Regions from separate parts of the Thermomonospora sp. CIF 1 genome, predicted to be linked through region 1. Evidence: riboswitches for the same ligand, from Rfam matches in the RefSeq annotation. Region 1 holds a riboswitch; each other region holds the start of a gene.
What was found. A riboswitch is a leader RNA that binds a small molecule or an ion and turns the genes downstream of it on or off. The one in region 1 is predicted to bind cyclic di-AMP.

Region 2: linked by a shared signal. The riboswitch ahead of BUE48_RS22340 (NlpC/P60 family protein) and the one ahead of BUE48_RS01535 (coiled-coil domain-containing protein) in region 1 are both predicted to bind cyclic di-AMP.
Region 3: linked by a shared signal. The riboswitch ahead of BUE48_RS15180 (CHAP domain-containing protein) and the one ahead of BUE48_RS01535 (coiled-coil domain-containing protein) in region 1 are both predicted to bind cyclic di-AMP.
Region 4: linked by a shared signal. The riboswitch ahead of BUE48_RS06785 (CHAP domain-containing protein) and the one ahead of BUE48_RS01535 (coiled-coil domain-containing protein) in region 1 are both predicted to bind cyclic di-AMP.

What each region holds. Positions count from the first base shown of each region.
Region 1 covers NZ_MOYN02000003.1:113,176-117,611, reverse strand. Annotated here, with positions in the region: gene BUE48_RS01555 (NsdA family TPR-like regulatory protein) at 1-374, opposite strand, end outside; gene BUE48_RS01550 (hypothetical protein) at 889-1,212, shown strand; gene BUE48_RS01545 (hypothetical protein) at 1,305-1,481, shown strand; gene BUE48_RS01540 (hypothetical protein) at 1,602-1,742, shown strand; gene BUE48_RS01535 (coiled-coil domain-containing protein) at 2,130-3,083, opposite strand; cyclic di-AMP (ydaO/yuaA leader) riboswitch at 3,087-3,229, opposite strand; gene BUE48_RS01530 (S8 family peptidase) at 3,407-4,436, opposite strand, start outside.
Region 2 covers NZ_MOYN02000025.1:109,236-113,671, forward strand. Annotated here, with positions in the region: gene BUE48_RS22325 (RDD family protein) at 469-993, opposite strand; gene BUE48_RS22330 (RDD family protein) at 1,000-1,728, opposite strand; gene BUE48_RS22335 (amino-acid N-acetyltransferase) at 1,737-2,297, opposite strand; cyclic di-AMP (ydaO/yuaA leader) riboswitch at 2,417-2,641, shown strand; gene BUE48_RS22340 (NlpC/P60 family protein) at 2,649-3,671, shown strand; gene BUE48_RS22345 (LuxR C-terminal-related transcriptional regulator) at 3,971-4,255, opposite strand.
Region 3 covers NZ_MOYN02000021.1:415,503-419,938, reverse strand. Annotated here, with positions in the region: gene BUE48_RS15190 (M48 family metallopeptidase) at 1-255, opposite strand, end outside; gene BUE48_RS15185 (peptidase MA family metallohydrolase) at 252-1,532, opposite strand; gene BUE48_RS15180 (CHAP domain-containing protein) at 1,587-2,357, opposite strand; cyclic di-AMP (ydaO/yuaA leader) riboswitch at 2,368-2,517, opposite strand; cyclic di-AMP (ydaO/yuaA leader) riboswitch at 2,886-3,059, opposite strand; gene BUE48_RS15175 (C40 family peptidase) at 3,640-4,436, opposite strand, start outside.
Region 4 covers NZ_MOYN02000013.1:177,911-182,346, forward strand. Annotated here, with positions in the region: gene BUE48_RS06770 (hypothetical protein) at 44-754, shown strand; gene BUE48_RS06775 (multidrug effflux MFS transporter) at 1,053-2,330, opposite strand; gene BUE48_RS06780 (MarR family winged helix-turn-helix transcriptional regulator) at 2,389-2,901, shown strand; cyclic di-AMP (ydaO/yuaA leader) riboswitch at 3,104-3,225, shown strand; gene BUE48_RS06785 (CHAP domain-containing protein) at 3,229-4,278, shown strand.

The sequences.
Region 1 (4,436 bases):
TCGGCTCCGATGGTGTCGGGCTGAACGGCGGCTGTGGCCTTCGGCAAGGGCAAGGCGGCTCCGCTGCCATGCTGGGCCGGCTGAGAGCTACTCGTGGGGAGCGTGCCTTCGGCCTGAGTGCCCCATGGCGGGGTGAAGCCAAGCTGCTCAATCGGCATTTGCAGTACGTGAACGATGAGCCGCTGGTGGTCGGCGCGGGGCCACGGCGGGTTGGCCGACTCCCAGCGTCGAACCTGCCGGACACTGACCTCGATGTGGCCAAGCCCCAATGTGGCCGCTGCCCGGGTGAGGGCGTCGGCGAACGCTTGCTGTGAGGCGTATCCAGCGTGCTGCCGGGCAGCTTTAAGCCGCGTGTTCCCTGCTGATCGAGCCATTGGGACATAACCTCCAGACGGTAGCTAACGACCTCAGATTAGCCTCAGAAGCACCTTTTGAAGGACTTTCTAGGCCCTTAGATCAGCATTCTAAGCCATAAAAGTCCCATCTAAGTCCTATTAGAGTCCTTCACCTGGCCTTTGAGGAAGTCCAAGCTAGGTTGCGCCACCTCGGATGGGCGACAGCACCTAGCGAGGGCGGATGAACGGCAGGCGAGCCACCACGGACCGTCTCAGCTGCCGTGGGCGGGGTCGGGAGTTGGTCTCCTCCAGCCGGGGCCTGCTCGCGGCGTGCAAGGGGTGATGACCCGGATCCGAGCTCCTGCCGTGTGCCGTGTTCGTGGTGCCTGCCTACCCGGCAGGTGGCAGCGGCGTGATGGACTGCGGAGTCGGTGGCATGCAAGGTGGCCGGGCCGGCACATTGTCCCTTCTCTGATCGCACCGCCCAGGGAAGGGAGGGCGGTCACACTGCGCGTCACCGGTCCCGCTCAAAGACAAGTCAGGAGCAGGGGTCGTGGGCTTTGATCGCAAGCAATTCGAGGCGGCGAACGTGACCGGGGCGTTCGGGCCTCGCCGAGTGCACCTGGCCGCGCTGGATGCCGAGCTGTGCCGGCGGCCCGGCCTGTTGTGCGGTCTGGTCGAACGGGATGGACTGCGGGTGCTGCGAGTCATGCTGGAGGGTGCGGCGCTGCGGGCCGTTGAGGTGGACTGCCGGGGAAAGCCCGGCGGGTGGGTGTTCACCTGCGCTGACACCGGAAAGCCACTCGGGGCGGTGGACGATCCAGCGGCGGTAGCCGACCGAGTGATCGACGTCCTGGCTGATCGGGTGGCCCGATGACTGCGGCGGCCACAAGCGCGAGTGGGCCGGCCTCTCCCGTTGGCCCTGCCCGTTCTTCCGGCCTGGTGGAGCCGGCGGCGGAGGACGTGGCGGTGCAGAAGTGGTACTTGCAGGCAGTGACCCGGGTGTACGGGCCGTGGACAGTGTCCAAGACGATCAGCGCTCGGGAACGGGCGCTGGCGATCCGGCGGGTCCGCTACGCCACCGACGTCCTGGCCGACCTGGAGGCGCGGTTTCCACGCGCGGAATCGAGGCGCGGATGGGAGTGAGCAGGGGTGCATGATCACAGCGGGGTGGTTCCGGTGACGCGGGAGTGCCCGCTGGTCTGCCTGGGCCTATCCCGCCACGCTGCCAACCCGTTGCGGTCCCACCTGAGAGGCAAGGTGACGGTGGGCGAGGTGCTGCGGCTGTGGGAAAACGACGAACTTCAAAACGTCCGCGGGCTGGGGCCGCGACGGATTGGGGAAATCACCACGGCATTGGTCGCAGCGGGGTTCGTGCTGACTCCCCATGGTCGCGGCCGTCGCTGACTCATCCGGCGCTGATCGTCTAGACCCGTGTGGGAGGTGCCGATCGAGCGATGCAGCGCGGATGTGGTGGAGCCGGAGTAGCCGAGGGCGCGCCTATCGGCGAGTGACCAGGTGGTCTTGATGGCCGGGCGCGGCGCTTTCAGCCCTCAATACGTCCGGACCGCCAGAGGCCTGCTGGGCCGGAGGAGTGGACATCCGTGCCCTGGCCGAAGTTTCTCGGGCATAGCCGATCCCGGCCTCACCCTGCGGACCTGCCCGCACCTGATGCCCCAACCGTGACCGCATGCGCCAGGCGACCGGACAAGGACCGGAAGACGATCGCGGGACGCCGAGTGCCCCGGATGTGTCCTCCGCGCAGGGAAGCGGCCCTGGTCAGGGTGGTCTCCCCTAGAAGACCGAGATGTGCACGTGGTCGTAGTGGTTCTGGGTGATGCTGCCGCGGTCGGACATCATCTTCCAGCCGCCGCTGCTGCGGACGTCCCAGATGCGCTGCTTCCAGATGATGTACTTGATGCCCAGGCGAGTGGCGTTCCTGATGGCGTAGGCGGCCACCGCGTCGCCGTGGGCCAGGCGGGAGGGAGAGGGCATCTGCCCGGCGGTGCTCTCCATGAAGTCGCAGGCACGGCCGGAGCCGTGGTCCAGCGGGTCGCCGGGGCGGGTGCAGCCGATCACCGGGAACGGGCCGAACTTCTCTTCGATCTCGTCCCGGACCTTGATCATGCGGGGGGTCATGCCGCCGGTGCCGACCATCGGGGATTCCGGCTTGTAGCGGCGCAGCAGCTGGCGGACCCGCTCGCGTTCCTTGGCGATGTCGGCGATTTCCTTCTCGAGGATCTTGATCTTCTTCTCGGCGTCCCGGCGGGCCCGCTCCTGCTGGGCCAGCAGGGTGTTGATCTCGGTGACCTTGGCCGCCTGGGTCACCGACAGGTGGTGGGCCAAGGATGCGTTGCTGAGCACCCGGTTGGGGTCGTCGCTGGCCAGGACCTGCACGGTCGGGTCCAGGCCGTTGCTCATGTAGCGGGAGGCGGCCAGCTGGGCGACCACGTCGCGGGCGGTCTCCAGGTCTCTGCGCAGCAGTTTGACCTTCAGCAGCGCTTTCTTGGCCTGCAGCCGGGTGTCGCGCAGTTGCTCGAGATTGCCCCCGTACTCCTTCTCCAGGTTCTTGATCTGCTGAGTCAGCTCAGCGATCTTCTGCTCGTTGCCCGGTTCGGCCGCCGCCGGAGACGTCGCCGTCGCGGAGGTCAGCACCAGCGCCCCGGCGGCCGCGGCGAGAGCCAGAGCCGCGCGGCGCAGCCCGCCGCGCACCCCGCGAGCACCACGAGTGGAGTCAGGGGTCTCCACGTCCTCTCCTCTCCTCATCGCCTACCGGGTTAGCTGACGGGTTCGGACCGGGAGCTCGGCCCTGTCGCGGCCTGGATAGGGCCGTGAGTTCACCCCAGGTCTAGGTGGGTCCCCGGTTCCCGGGCGCAGGAGGGCGCCACGGGATTCGGCCGACGGCGCACGGGCCGCTCGCCGCACGCCGAAAGGCTCGCGGACCGCAATGCGCCGTCATGCGCTTCGCCAAGATTAAACCCCTTGTGCATCGGAGGTGGCTATGGTCCCTATACGGCGCTCCCGGAACATCCGTTCAATCACAAAAGCCGAACCGGTCCGCGTGCGAGGGCTCACAGACGGCCTTTGTACAGCAGGCGGTTGGGAGTGCCCTTGCCGGCGGGCAGGCCGGTGACCCGGCCCTTGCTGGCGTTGTTGATCAGCCACTTGTACACCGTGGCGGACTTGGCGCGGGGGCGGCGGGACAGGTAGAGCGCCGCGGTGCCGGCCGCGAACGGGGCCGCCATGGACGTGCCGTCCAGCACCTTGCTGGAGCCGTTGCGCCAGGTGGAGCGGATGCCCTGGCCGGGGGCGTGCAGGTCCACGCACTTGCCGAAGTTGGACCAGGGGGTCCGCTTGTCGCCGGGGGCGATCGCACCCACCGCGATGACGTTGGGGGCGCCGGACGGGGAGAAGCGGCAGGCGTCGTATCCGCGGCTGGCGCCGTCGCCGTTGCCCGCCGCGACGATCACGGGCACGCCCGAGCGGGCCAGCGCGGCGACCGCGTCGTTGGCCGCCTTGGAGCGGCTGCCGACCAGCGACAGGTTCGCCACCGCGGGCTTTTGGGCGTTCTTGCGCAGCCACTTCACCGCGGCGATGACGTCCGACATCATGCCCTGGCCGTAGCGGTCCAGCACCCGCAGCGAACGCAGCTGCACGCCCTTGGCCACGCCGTAGTGCTTGGCGCCGATGATGCCCGCCACGTGGGTGCCGTGCCCGTTCTGGTCGCGGTGGTTGCCCTTGAAGCGGGGGGCGGCCCACACGCTGCGCGCCCGCTTGCCGAACTGCTTGTGCTTGATCTTGATGCCGGTGTCGATGACGTAGACGCGCACGCCCTTGCCGGTGGATTTGTAGGTGTAGCTCTTGGAGAGCTTGGGGACGCGCTGGTCGATGCGGTCCAGGCCCCACGGCAGCGGGGCGCGCTGCACCGCGCCGATCCTGACGATCTGGTCCTGCTCGATGGCGGCGACCTTGTCGCTGCGCCGCAGCTTGTCGAGCTGCTCGGCGGTGAGCTTGGCGGAAAAGCCGTTGAGCACCCCGTCGAAGCGCCGCACCCCGGTGGCGCGGATCCGGCCGGCCTCGGCGGCGGTGGAGGCGCCCGGC
Region 2 (4,436 bases), on a different contig from region 1:
CCTCGCATGGGCGTTTTGTGCCATGGCCGATCACCGGGGACGATGGCGATCTTGGGCCGGCGGGCGAAACGAAGCATCCCGGCTAAAGACCGAGAGCCGCCCTGCACGGCGACCCTGCCTCTCCACAAGGCACGGTTAGAGAGAAAGATACGGGAAAAATGTGCCCAGTACCATCTTAACGGAGCTCCCAGGTCCCCTCCGGCTCCTTCGATTAACCCTTGGGTAACATCGCTAAGCCGGTCAAGGCTACGGAATGCGCCGGTAGCGTCAGAGCCGGTGACATCGGCTCTCGGCGCGGCCCGGCAGACCGGAAGGCGCGCTCAGGCCACGAAATCCGTAGTGGCCCGCCCCGGTGGTTATCAACTCACCTGAGCCGGATAGGGCAGGAAAGCTCCTATCGGCTCACCCCGCCCTCTTCGCCGGCCGGTATCCGGGCCGGCCCGCCACGCCGTGCCGGTCGCGGCGTACTCATCGTCCGGGGGCGCCATCCGCCGTTGTCTGCGGCCGCGCGCGCCGTATCACAACGGTACCCGCAAAACGGTCGTGCAGTGCCCGCCGTCGCGTCTCCTCCAATACCAGACCCGCGTTCACCACCCAAAACAGCCCGGCCACCGGCCCCAGCAGCGGCACCGGCCGAAGGGCGATCGGCAGTGCGTACACCGCCGAGCGCAGCAGCGCCCGGCGGTGCCCCAGGCCCGCACCCGGGCGCTCGGCCACCACCTCCAGGCCGACCAGGCGCTTGCCGAGCGTCCGGCCCCACAGCGCCAGCTGGAGCCACTCGTAGACCAGCAGCAGGGCCGCCAGGACCGGCACGGCGACCAGATCCGCGGTGGGCCTGGACAGCCCCAGGGCCTGCGAGTGGACCACCAGCATCACCGGCAGCCCCACCACGAGGGTGTCCACCACCCGGGCGACCAGCCGTTGCGCAGGCTCGGCCGGCCCTTCCTCCAGGCCCTCTTCCTTACGGCCCTCTTGGTGTCCCTCGTCGTGCATATGGGTTTATTCGTCGTAGCCGTAATGGTCGTCCTCATGGACGATACGGTCATCGACGACGACCGTATCGGCGAAGCGGTCGTGCACGGCCTGGTGGAGCGGCTCGTCCCAGATCGCCCACAGATAGGCCAGCAGCGTGCCCACCGCGGCCAGCAGCAGCCCGTAGGCGGCGTACTCCCAGACCATGACCATCAGGATCAAGAAGAAGAACAGGCCGATCTGGTAGCCGATGTTGTTGATGGCCGCCCGCCAGACCGCCTGCGGCACCGTCATCGGATCGCCGAGCGGATCGGCCCGCACCACGCTCATCCCGAGCACTCGCTTACCGAGAGTGTGACCCCACAAGGACAGTTGAACCGCCTCATAGATGAAAGGCAGGATCGCCAGGACCACGAAGAGCGTGATGATGATCGGCCAGTTCCACACTCCGCCCTCGGTGCGGGTATCGCTGCCCGGCGCGTCCAGGCCGATCACGCCGAAGGCGATCGGCAGCACGAGCGCGAATCCGAACACCGCCACAAGAGCGTTGTCCATCAACCGGGCCAGCGCTCTGCGGTGAATGGGCGCCTGCGGCAGGTCCACGGCCGAGTCCTGATAACCGCCATACCCGCCATGGGCATAGGGCGTCGGTTCCTGCCATTGCCCCGGCGCGGGCTGTTGCTGCCACTGAGCGGGCGGATGGCCGCCCTGCCAGTGCGGGTTGTAGTGTCGCCGCCCGCGGTACGGGTCGCTCATCGCTATGGTCACTCCTCCAGGCGAAGCAGCATCCGGGTGTTGCCCAAGGTGTTCGGCTTCACGCGGTCGAGATCGAGGAACTCGGCCACGCCTTCGTCATAAGAACGCAAGAGCTCTTCGTACACCTCAGGCGACACCGGTGTGCCCTGAATCGGGCGGAAGCCATGACGCGCGAAGAACTCCACTTCGAAGGTAAGGCAGAAGACCCGTCGCACGCCGAGTTCTCGGGCGGTTTCCAGCAGCCTGCTGACGATCCGGTGCCCAATGCCCCGGCCGCTGCAGCGCGGGTCCACCGCGACCGAGCGGACCTCGGCCAGATCCTCCCACATCACGTGCAGTGCTCCGCAGCCGACGACGCCGAGCTCGGCGTCCTCGGCGACCCAGAACTCCTGGATGTCCTCATAGAGGGTCACGGTCGACTTCCTCAGCGTCCTGCCGGTGCCCGCGTACGTGTCGATGTGCCGGCGGATCGCGGGGACGTCGGCCGTCCGGGCCCGCCTGATCGTGACCTCCACAATCAGGTGAGCGTAATCGGTCGGCAAGCGCCATCGGTCACCGTTGCCGGGCATACCGCCCACCGCCGCCGTCGTGTGGATCACTCTCTCGGAGGCCTGTGAATTCCGCCGTTCTGGTTGGCAGCGCGCGGCGACTTCGTTAGTCTGCGACGCTGGCATCGCAGCGAATGCAGACGCTGAAACCGCCGAGTTCGCCGGACGCAGCCAGCGGTCGGCGAAGCCGGGGACCCACCGACAGTTCCCCTGGGCAGGCAGGAGCCGGCCGGCTCCGTCGGACCCAATGGAGGGTGTTCCCCCGGGGTGAATCCGTTCCGGCGCACCCGGGCGCGCCGGTCGCGGTAGGGCTGCTCCTAGCCCGAACCCGTCAGCTAACCCGGTAGGCGGTCCAGGAAGGAGATTGTGCTCGTGGAGCTCACCCGCTCCGAACTCGATCCGGTGCCGGCCGCGGCCATGCGCCCGGCGGCCCGGGGCCGTTCCCTGGGTGCCCGCGTGCGGACCGCCGTGGTGGCCGGGGCCATGCTGATCGCCTCGGGGCTGCTGCCCGTCGCGCCGGCGCACGCCGACCCCGATCCTTCCACCAAGGAGCTGACCGAGCAGGCCCACCGGCTCGCCGACCGGCTGGAGCAGCTGACCGAAAAGTACAACGGCCTGCGGGTGCAGCTGGCGCAGGCCAAGCGGGCCGCCAAGGTCGCCGCCGCCAACGCCGCCCGGCAGGAGGAGGCGCTGGAGGCCATCCGGGAGAAGGTCAGCACGCTGGCCGCCACCACCTACATGCAAAGCGGGGTGGACCCCGCGGTGGCGATGATCACCGGCGAGGACCCCCAGCAGCTGCTGGACCAGGCCGCCACGCTGCGCTACTTCGCCACCCAGGACGGCACCAAGGTGCAGGGCCTGATGGAGGCCATGCAGGCCGCCCAGCGCGCCCGCAAGTCCGCCGAGGACCGCGCCCGGCAGGTCGAGACGCTGCGCGCGCAGCTGGAGCGGCAGCGCAAGGAGGTCGTCGAGCTCTACGAGAAGATCCGCGGCCAGGTCATCAAGCGCGACCCCGAGGCGCTGGTGGAGCTGCCGGTGGTCGGCGACGGCAAGGCGGCCCAGGCGCTGCGCCATGCGATGACCAAGCTGGGCAAGCCGTATGTGTGGGGCGCCGCCGGTCCCAACGCCTTCGACTGCTCCGGGCTGGTGATGTGGGCCTACAAGCAGGTCGGCATCAACCTGCCGCACTACACCGGCAGCCAGTGGAACGCCGGCACGCGCATCTCCCGCAGTCAGCTGGCACCGGGCGACCTGGTGTTCTTCTACTCCGACCTGCACCACGTGGGGCTGTACATCGGCAACGGCAAGATGATCCACGCGCCGCGCACCGGTGACGTGGTCAAGATCGACTCCATCGACGGCCGTCCCTACGCCGGTGCGGTCCGGGTGGCCTGACGGGCGCCCCGCCTGCCGCCATGACCGCTTCCCCGAAGACGGCGAACGGGGCCAGGCCATGCAAGGCCCGGCCCCGTCGGTCGAACCTCCCCCGTCGCGGCCCGGTGCCGCGGCCGACGGTGCGCGGATCGAGGAAGGCTCCTATGTCCGTGACACGCCGCTACAGGCGACACGTCCCCCGTGGTGTGGCATGTCGCCGTGTGCTGATGCCGGGGGGATGCCTCGGCGGTTCGGCGAGGGGTTCCGCCGCCGGCATGGGTTCCGGCACTGTGCCGGCCGGATCGGCGCCGCGGACGACGCTAGATCAGCTGCCTCTTGGCCGCCCAGACGACGGCCTCGATGGGGGTGTTCACATCCAGCCGATCGCAGATCGTCCGCAGGCGGCGGCGCAGCGTCCGGGCGCTCAGCTCCAGCCTGCGCGCCGCGACATCGGCGGTGACCCCGCTGGCGATCTGTGCCAGCAGCCGGATCTCCTCCTCGCTCAGGCACGGCTCATCGGTGCCACGACGTGCGAGTGTGGCCTGTTCCACTCCGTCCTCCCTCGTCCGTGGTAATGACCGCGGGGATGCGGCTGCGTGCCGCATAGGTACGGGTAGGCCTGGATCAGTACGCGCATGATGGCGGGGTGAGGGGTTGTCGACCGGCCCACAACAGCCGACGGGTCGCGCGTATGGATTGGATTCACCGGAGACCTTGCTGGTTTCCTCGCAGCTGATTTCCTCGCGGTCCCCCTGTCCGGTCTCCTTGCCGCTTCGATGCGCCGGG
Region 3 (4,436 bases), on a different contig from region 1:
CGGGGTCAGCCCCAGCACCAGCACGACCGCCAGCCCGGTGAGCAGCCCCGCGTACGCCGGCGGGTTGAGCGCGGCGTCGAAGGCCGCCGAGCGGGCCAGTTCGGCGGGGGAGAAGTCCCGGGCCGGATCGGGCTCGCTTCCGCCGCCGGGCAGCGGTTCCCACGGCGTGGTCGCCATCAGCAGGACGCCGTCTCCCGCCAGCAGCACCACGCCCGTGATCAGTGCGGCGGCACGGGCCCGTCCGGCAGCGGTCATCGCAGCTCCCTGTGCAGGTAGTCCCGCCACATCGCGGTGAGGCCGGCGGTGTCCAGGCCCAGGACCGAACGCAACGCCGCGTCTTGGGAGCGTTCACCGGCGGCACGGTAGAGCCGCACCAGCGCGTCCTCTCCGTACCGGTCGGCGATCATGCGGCAGGCCAGCCACGCCTCCGCATACGCCTGCGGCAGCCGTGCGGCGTCGGCGAACTCCGCGGGGCCGGGCAACCTCCGCGGCAGGTGCCCGGCGGTCACCTCGGCGCGCAGTTCCCGCGCCGCCGAGCGGACCGGCACCTTCGTGTCCCGGTAGCCCACGTAGTCGGCCAGGCCCTCGATCAGCCACAGGGGAGTGCGCCCGTCGCGGGCGCCTCCGGTGGCGATGTGGGTCAGCTCGTGGGTGAGGACCACCTTCCGGCCGAGGGCGTTGAGCCTGGAGAACGTCCCCGGGGCGATGACGATGCGGTCCTCCCCCGAGTCGCCGGAGACGGCCAGCGCCGCGATGGACCCCGCATCGCCCAGCGGGTCGCCGTCGGGCACCAGCGCGGCGGCCTGCACGTCGTCGGCCGGGACGAGCGCGACCGCCCGGCGCGCCCAGCGCTCTCCCAGCACCTCGGTGACGACGGGCACGGCCGCATCCAGCCGGTCGGCGATCTCCCGCAGCAGGGGAGAGGAGCCGATCACCAGGCTGTGCTCGCCGCGCACGACGTCGAGTGGGCCGCTATCCCAGATGTCGGCCTCGTCGCGCAGGCCGTGGGCGGTGCCGTCCCCGACCAGCCGCCAGGCGCCGCCGCGCCGGGCGAAGGTCAGGTAGCGGGTCCGGGTCACCTCGCGGCGGTCGTGGCCTTTCAGCCGGTACCGCAGCGTCACCTCGAGCACCGCGCCGTCCCGGCCTGCGGCCACCGGGACCGGTGAGGCGAGCTCTTCCCGCCAGCCGCTCAGCGGCAGCCGGGTGAGGTTGTCGAACACGGTCGCCTGCGCGTTCCGGAAGGGTGCGGGGGCGGCCGTGACGGTGGCCAGGAAGGCGATCCGGTCGCCGTCCCGCACGGCGCGGGCGCGGCCGTCCAGGATCTGCCGGACGGCTTGCGCGTCCGGCCGCGGTGGTGCGGGAGCGGCGGTGGCATCGGCCGCCGGGGCGGGGGAGCCGCCGTCCCGCAGGACGGCCCACAGGCCGCCCGCCGCCAGGAGGAGAACGGCCACCAGCGCCGAGACGACGAGCACCGGCCGGCGCACTGTGCGCCGGCCGGTGCCGTTCGCCGATGTCTCGGGTCCGCCGTCCATGCCGGTGATCCTATGGGGGTTCACCGGTGCCCGGACGGGGCGGCCGCCGGGAGGTCACTCGGCGGCGTAGTCGGGGTACCCGTAGCCGACGATGGTGTCGGGGGTGCGGACCTTGGAGACGACGGCGTTGGAGATGTTGCCCTCCACGGTCTTGATCTTGCCGTTGTCGAGCACCTCGGCGACCAGGCCCACGTGGTCGATGCCGCCGATGCTCTTGCCGCCGGCCCAGTCGAAGAACACCACCGCGCCGGGCTTGGGCTTGGTGCCCCAGCGGCCCTTGTCCTTGAAGGACTTGGCGTGGGTGACGGTGTAGGCGTCCGCGCCCAGCTCATCGGTGCCGACCTGCTCACCGACCCAGGTCACGAACATCGCGCACCAGGGGGCGGACTTGTAGACCTTGGGGTCGCTGCCGCCGCCGTCGCGCTGGAGGGTCCGCTTGGCGTGCGGGGTGGAGGCGTACCACTTGCCGAACTTGCTCTCGCCCTTGGCGTCCTCGGTGAGGCCCAGCTGGGACTCGGCCACCTCGATCACCTCGCCGGCGGTCACGGCCTTCTTGCCGCCGTGCTTTTTGGCGGGGGCCTTGTACACCGCGGCGTGCGCGCTGCTCACCGTGCCGGTCCCGCCGGCCAGCGACTTGGCCGCCTTGCCGCTCTCGGCGAGGGTGGTGATCGGGGCGGCGGCGCCCACGGCGGCCTGCGCCGGCGCCTGGGCGGCCACGCCCAGCGCGGTGGTGGCCACCGCACCGGCGACCAGGGCGCTGGCGACGGTGCTCTTGCGGGACTGGAGGGTGCGGGTGAGGCGGGTGATGTGGTGCTTGCCTGCCACGAGCATGTGCTCCTCTGCTTCCAAGCCGCCTACCGGGTTAGCTGACGGGTTCGGGCTGGAAGTCGCCCTACGGCCTGCTGCGGCCGATTCACCCCGGGAAATGCGGTGGGTCCCCGGCTCCGCGCCCTGGGAAGGCATGCGGACTCGGCGGCGGACGTCGTGGACGGACGTCCGTCTGGGCAATGGAAAGGGAATTCTTGGGAAGGGAAGCGGCGCGGCATCGCGGCCGGGCGCCGCTGGGATGAGATCTGCGGCCCTCAGCGGGCGCGGTGCCCTGTGGGCACCGCCGGGCTCAACGCCTGAGGGCGCGGTGAACGGTGTCGGCCTTCACGGGGGCCGGGTGCCGGTCGTGCTCCTGCCAGGAGACGGTGTGCTCCTGCCCGGCGGCGTGCGGCACGGCGGGGGCCTGGGCCGGGGTCGCGGTGCCCAGAACCAGGACGGGCGCCAGCGTCAGTGCACCGACGATCGCGCCGCCGGTGAGCCTGGCGCTACGGGTGATGCTGCTGACAGCGATGCTGAACAGAGGTCACTCCTTCTTCCAGACGCCTACCGGGTTAGCTGACGGGTTCGGGCTGGAAGTCGCCCTACGGCACATCCGTCCCCTGGACGGGATCCGGTGGGGGATGCGCCGATTCACCCCGGGAAAGGTGGGTCCCCGGCTCCCTCGCCTCCCCCGCCCGGCCGTTCGGGCGGCCGGAACGCTCAGATCGGAGGCGAAAGGACTCGGCGGGCCGCAGATATGCGGCGCTGACTTACTGAGTACCTGGTTGTTGCGGCTCGGGCGGCCGGTCCGCATCGGGACCTCCGGCGCCCGCGGCATGTGCGGTGCGCGCCGGGCGGCCGCGCCGGCAATGCACGGGGCGGCGTCTGGGGAACGTCGCCGCCGGTGCGACGCATGGGGGGCGCCGCTGTCCGAACCAACGTATCAAACGTCAACTCGAAGGCAAATCATCCGCAAAACGGACGCGAGACAGGTCACGTGTCCCCAGCGGATGCCCGCTTCAAGTTGTACGTAGGCAAAACCCAGGTTAGGGAGGATTCATTCCCCGGTCTGGGGATTCCCCGGCGGCCGGGCCGCCGAGGGCGCGTGCCGGTCCCGGGGCGCGGCGCCCCGGATCCCCCGTGCGGCAAGGCTTTTGCGGGCCTTGGCCGGATGCCTCCAGAGCGTGGGGGAGCGGCGGGAAAATGACGTCCGTCACACCGGCTGCGGGTAAAGACGAGACGGCGGCCCGACCCGGCCCGCATGAGGCCGGATCAGGCCGCCGGTCGGCGTTTCGGCGCCTCAGGGACGGCCTGCGCCGTAGTAGTTGGCGGCGTAGTAGCCGGAGGTGATGGACACCACCTCCACGTTCTTGCCGGTACGCGGAGCGTGGATCATCTGGCCGTTGCCGACGTAGATGCCCACGTGCCCCAGGCCGCTGAAGAACACCAGGTCACCCGGCTGCAGGTCGCTCTTGGCGACCCGCCTGGTGGCGCTGTACTGCGAGTAGGTGGTGCGCGGCAGGCTCACCCCGGCGGCGCCCCAGGAGCGCATCGTCAGCCCCGAGCAGTCGTAGGCGTTCGGCCCCGCGGCGCCGTACTGGTACGGCTTGCCGAGCTGGGCGTAGGCGAACTGCAGCGCCACGCGGGCCGGCCCGCTGGCCGGACCCTGGTAGGTGCCGCCCCCGCCGCTGCCGGGACGCTCGGGGGTCACGCCGATCCGGCGCAGCAGCGCCTGCTGCTGGGCGATGGACTTTTCGACCTTCTCCTTCTGCGCCTTGAGCTCCTTGGAGCGGCGCAGGACCTCGTCGTAGGCCTCCTGGGCCTGGGCCTGCTGGCGCTTGAGCCGCTGCGCGGCGGCCAGGAAGGACCTCAGCTCCGCGCTGCGGTTGCGGGACAGGTGAGTGAAGATCGCCGTCTGGTCGAGCACCTTCTGGGGGTCCCCGGTGCCCACGAAGCGGGTCACATCGCCCAGCTCGCCGGTCTTGTAGGCGGTCGCCGCCATCTCGGCGATCTTGGCGCGGGTCTTCTCGAAGTCCTCCTGCTCGGCGGCGGCGGCCTTCTTGGCGGCCTTGAGCTTGGCCTTGGCCGCCTTCAGGT
Region 4 (4,436 bases), on a different contig from region 1:
TGCCGGTGCTTCCCACCCCACTGATCTATTCAGGAGCACCCCCATGAAGACCTTGGCGAGAATCGCCACCCCCGTCCTCGCCGCCGCCACCGCGCTGGGGCTGATGGCCACCAGCGCCTCCGCCGTGGAGCCCACCGTCACCATCCGCCGCGACGACGGGAACCCCTACTCCGGCAACTTCCGGTTCACCAACCTCTCCCCGCTGACCGTGAGCGCCAGCTTCTCCATCTTCGGCTCCATCACGGCCGAGTGCAGCAACGCCAACTTGAGCGGGACGCTCACCTACGACGGCCTCGACGTCAGCCTGAACTCGGCCTCCGTCTCCGGGTGTACCAGCAGCATCGGCACGGCCAGCGTTTCCTTCGAGCAGCTGCCCTACGACGACGCGGTGGTGAACTACTCCCCGGGCCCCAACGGCCGGGACGGCGCCCTCACCTTCACCGACACCGACCTGCGGGTCAAGGCCACCATCAGCCTCCCCATCCTCGGCACGTTCACCTGCTACTACGGCTTGAACTCCAGCATCACCTCCCTCACCTTCGACCTGTACAACCCCACCAACCCCAACCGCCCCGACACCTCGGTCAACGAGGCCCAGGCCAAGATGCAGAACGCCACCCTCGCCCGGCTGTCGGGCAGCAATGCGCTCTGCCCGGCGACCGGCACGGCCAGCGGCTACGGCACCGTCAAGGGCGAGAAGGTCGCGAACTCCGGCGTCTTCGACCAGACCCTCTACGCCACCCCGGCGTCGTGAGCCTCCGCAGTGCGTCCGGTGCCCGGCCCGCTGAGGGGACCGGCCGGGCCGGGCACCGGGGCGGAGCAGACGTCCGGACCGCTGAGCCCTTCCGGCACGTGATCACGGCGGTCCGGGACGGGAGCCACGGCGGAATCTGAGGTCGTGACCTGGCAGGTCGCGGCGGCGCCCCCGTCCCGGCCTGCGGAAACGCCGTGCTGCGGCAGGCTCGGTGAACGAGCGGGGCGCCGCCCGGCAGGCGCGGGCGGCGCCCCGCTTCCCGCTGTGCTCCCCCGGAGCCGGAACGCCGACGGTCCCCTCAGCGTCCCGTCGTCTGCTGCGCCGGTTCGGCGCGCGGCCCTTCCCCTTCCCGCGGTTCCGGGGCCGCGGAGCGGGAGGCCGGGACGGTGCGGGCCAGCAGGTGGGCGCCGATGCCCAGGACGGCGGCGGTCACCAGGGCGATGCCCATGGGGACGCCGGTCTCCTCCCCGCCCAGCCCCACCAAGGGGGAGACCAGGGCGCCGCAGGCGAACTGCAGGGCGCCCATCATGGCGGCGCCGGTGCCCGAGGCGTGCCGGGCGCGTCCCAGCGCCAGCGCCGCCGAGTTGCCCATGACGAACGCAACGCAGCTCACCGTCAGGAACAGCACCGGCAGCACCGCGGCGGCGGGCGCTCCGGCGGCCAGCATCGCCAGCAGGACGGCCGAGCCGGTCAGCACGGCGCCCTGGCCGAAACCCAGCAGCCCTTGCGGGGTGAAACGCCCGATCAGCCGGGCGTTGATCAGCCCGGCGGTCACCATGCCCAGCGCGTTGACGGCGAAGTCCGCCGAGTAGGCGGAGGTGGACAGCCCCAGCACGTTCTTGATCACGAAGGGCGAGGCGGAGATGTAGCCCATCAGCCCGGTGAAGCCCAGCCCGAAGGTGAGGATGTAGCCGAGGTAGCCGCGGTCGGCCAGCAGGTGCCGCATCGTCCGGCCGGCGGCGGCCAGGCCTCCCCGGTGCCGCCGCTCCGGTGGCAGCGACTCGGGGACCACCAGCAGGGCGCCCAGCAGCATCAGCGCCGAGATGCCCGTCAGCGCCCAGAACTCCATGCGCCAGCCGGCGGGCACCAGCAGGCCGCCGGCCAGCGGGGCGACCACGGGGGCGATGCCGCTGATGCTGGTCAGCAGCGAGAACACCTTGGCCGCCGCCTGGCCTCCGGTGCGGTCGGCGGCCACCGCGCGCCCGATGACGATGCCCGCCGCCCCGGCGAAGCCCTGGACGAACCGCGCCGCCACCAGCACCCACACGTTGGGGGACAGCGCGCACACCACGGCGGCGGCGGTGGCCGCGCAGGTGGCGATCAGCAGCGGGACGCGGCGGCCGAAGCGGTCCGACAGCGGGCCGATGGTCAGCTGCCCGACGGCCAGCCCGATCAGGAAGGCGGTGAGCGTGAGCTGGACGCTGGAGGCGCCGGCGCCCAGGTCGTCGGCCATGTCGGTGAAGGCCGGCAGGTACATGTCGGTGGCGAACGGCGCCACCGTGTTCAGCAGGGCCAGGACCACCAGCAGCAGCCCGGACACGCCGGGCCGGGAAGGGACGGCGGGGTTTTTGAACATGCGTTCCTCGGGTGACGGGAATTTACTTATATATGCATAAACAAATTATCATGGGGCAATGCACCGCTCCTCCGAGCTCCGTGAGCTGGCCCCGGTCCTGCGCGACCTCAACCGCCTTCTGCTGCGCACCGGTCCCCGGCAGGCCGGGATCGCCCCGCTGCCGCCCTCGGAGGCCGACCTGCTGCGGCTGATCGTCCACCAGCCCGGCCTGAGCCCCGGCCGGCTGGCCGCCGCGATGCAGATGAAGCCCAGCAACATCAGCGCCGCCCTGCGGCACTTGGCCGAATTGGGCCTGGTCAGCCGCCAGGTCGACCCGGCGGACCGGCGCAGCGGCCGCGTCCTGCCCACCGACCGGGCCGTGGAGAACGCCCGCCGCATCGAAGACGCGCGGGCGCGCATGCTGGAGGAGGCGCTCGGCGACCTGGCCCCTCACCAGGTGGAGGCGATCCTGCGGGCCGTCCCCGCGCTGCGGGCCCTGGAGCGCGCTCTGCACGCGCGTACCGAACGGGCGGCCGGGGCCGCCGGAGGTGTTGCGGAGCGTCCGTCCGGCCGGGACGGCAAAGCGGGGTGAACGCTCGCAGCGCCGGGCGTTTTGCCTGCTTGCGGGGCTCTTGAAGGCTGGTTGTGACGGTTTGACTACGTTCGGGATTTTTACTTTGCGTCACTCTGGGATGACTTGCCCGATCCTTTAAGGGTCAGTACTTTTCCCTGATATCGGTCCGTTACCTAACTCCCCGCCCGGGGAGTGCGGGCCGGACGCCGAGTCCCGGCGGCGCGCCCCCGCGCCGCGGGAGCCGGGGACCCACTGCTTCTGGGGTGAATCCGCCGCGTGCGGTAGGGCGGCTCCTGGCCCGAACCCGTCAGCTAACCCGGTAGGCGGTCCCAGAGGAGATAACGCATGGATCCCATCGGGGAAAAGATCCTTGAGGTCGCCAAAGCCGAACTGGGATACCGAGAGGAATCGGGCGGCTACACCAAGTACGGCGACTGGTACGGCAAGAACGTCGACAAAAGCCCCTACTTCGCCACCGCGGCCTGGTGCGACATGTTCCTGGCCTGGGCCGCCCACAAGGCCGGCGTCGCCGAGTGGGCGGGCCAGTTCGCCTACACCCCCTTCCACGCCGCGTGGTTCAAGCAGCAGGGCGCCTGGGGCACCGACCCTCAGCCCGGCGCCATCGTCTTCTTCGACTGGGGCGGGTCCAAGAGCCTGGACGCCATCGACCACGTGGGCATCGTGGAGAAGGTCGAGGGGAACCGCATCCACACCATCGAGGGCAACGCCGACGGCGTCCACCTCAAGCGCAAGGTGCGCACCCCCGACACCATCGTCGGCTACGGCTACCCCTCCAAGGTCAAGGTCAAGGGCAAGTCGGTCGAGTCGGTGACCTCCTCCGGCGCCCCGCCGGAAAAGTACGTGCCCAAGCACGCCGCCCCCGCGCCCAAGGTCGACTCGCTCGGCGGCGGGGCGACCGCCGTCGCCGCCACCCAGGGCGTCGCCCCCCGCGAGCGGGAGAACCCGCCGCAGGAGCAGCACCTGCCGGGGCTCACCGACCTGCTGACGATCGCCCTCGCCGGCAGCGTGGCGCTGGCGGTGGGCAAGTCGGCCGTCGTCAAGCTGCCGGAACTGCGGATCCCCGGCTCGCTGCGCCTGGAGGGGCTGCGGCTGCCGACCTCCTCGCCGATCCGGGTCCGCAAGCGCGGACGCCACCACCGCACCCCGGTGGCGCTGCCCGCCGACGTCACCCCCGCGGACCTGGCCGCCGCCGACCGCGAGACCGTGGCGATGCCCCTGGTCAGCGCGGCGGTGGCCGCCGAGGCCGAGGACCGGGAGTTCTGGAGCCAGATCTCCCGCCTGGAGGAGGAGGGCGACCTGGAGTTCTGGAGCGCGATCGCCGACGCGGTCGCCGAGGCCGAGGTCAAGGTCCCGGCCTCGGGCGAGCGGGCCTGACCGTCCGCCGCGACCCCCCGACCGTCCGGCCCGGCCGCGCTGCGGCCGGGCCGGACGCTTCCTTATGTCCCATTGCGGCGCAACACCGGTCACCGCCGCATCAAAGATCCCGGTTTCGCAGGTTTCGCCGGGCGCACCCCCTGGGCAAATTCCTAGTA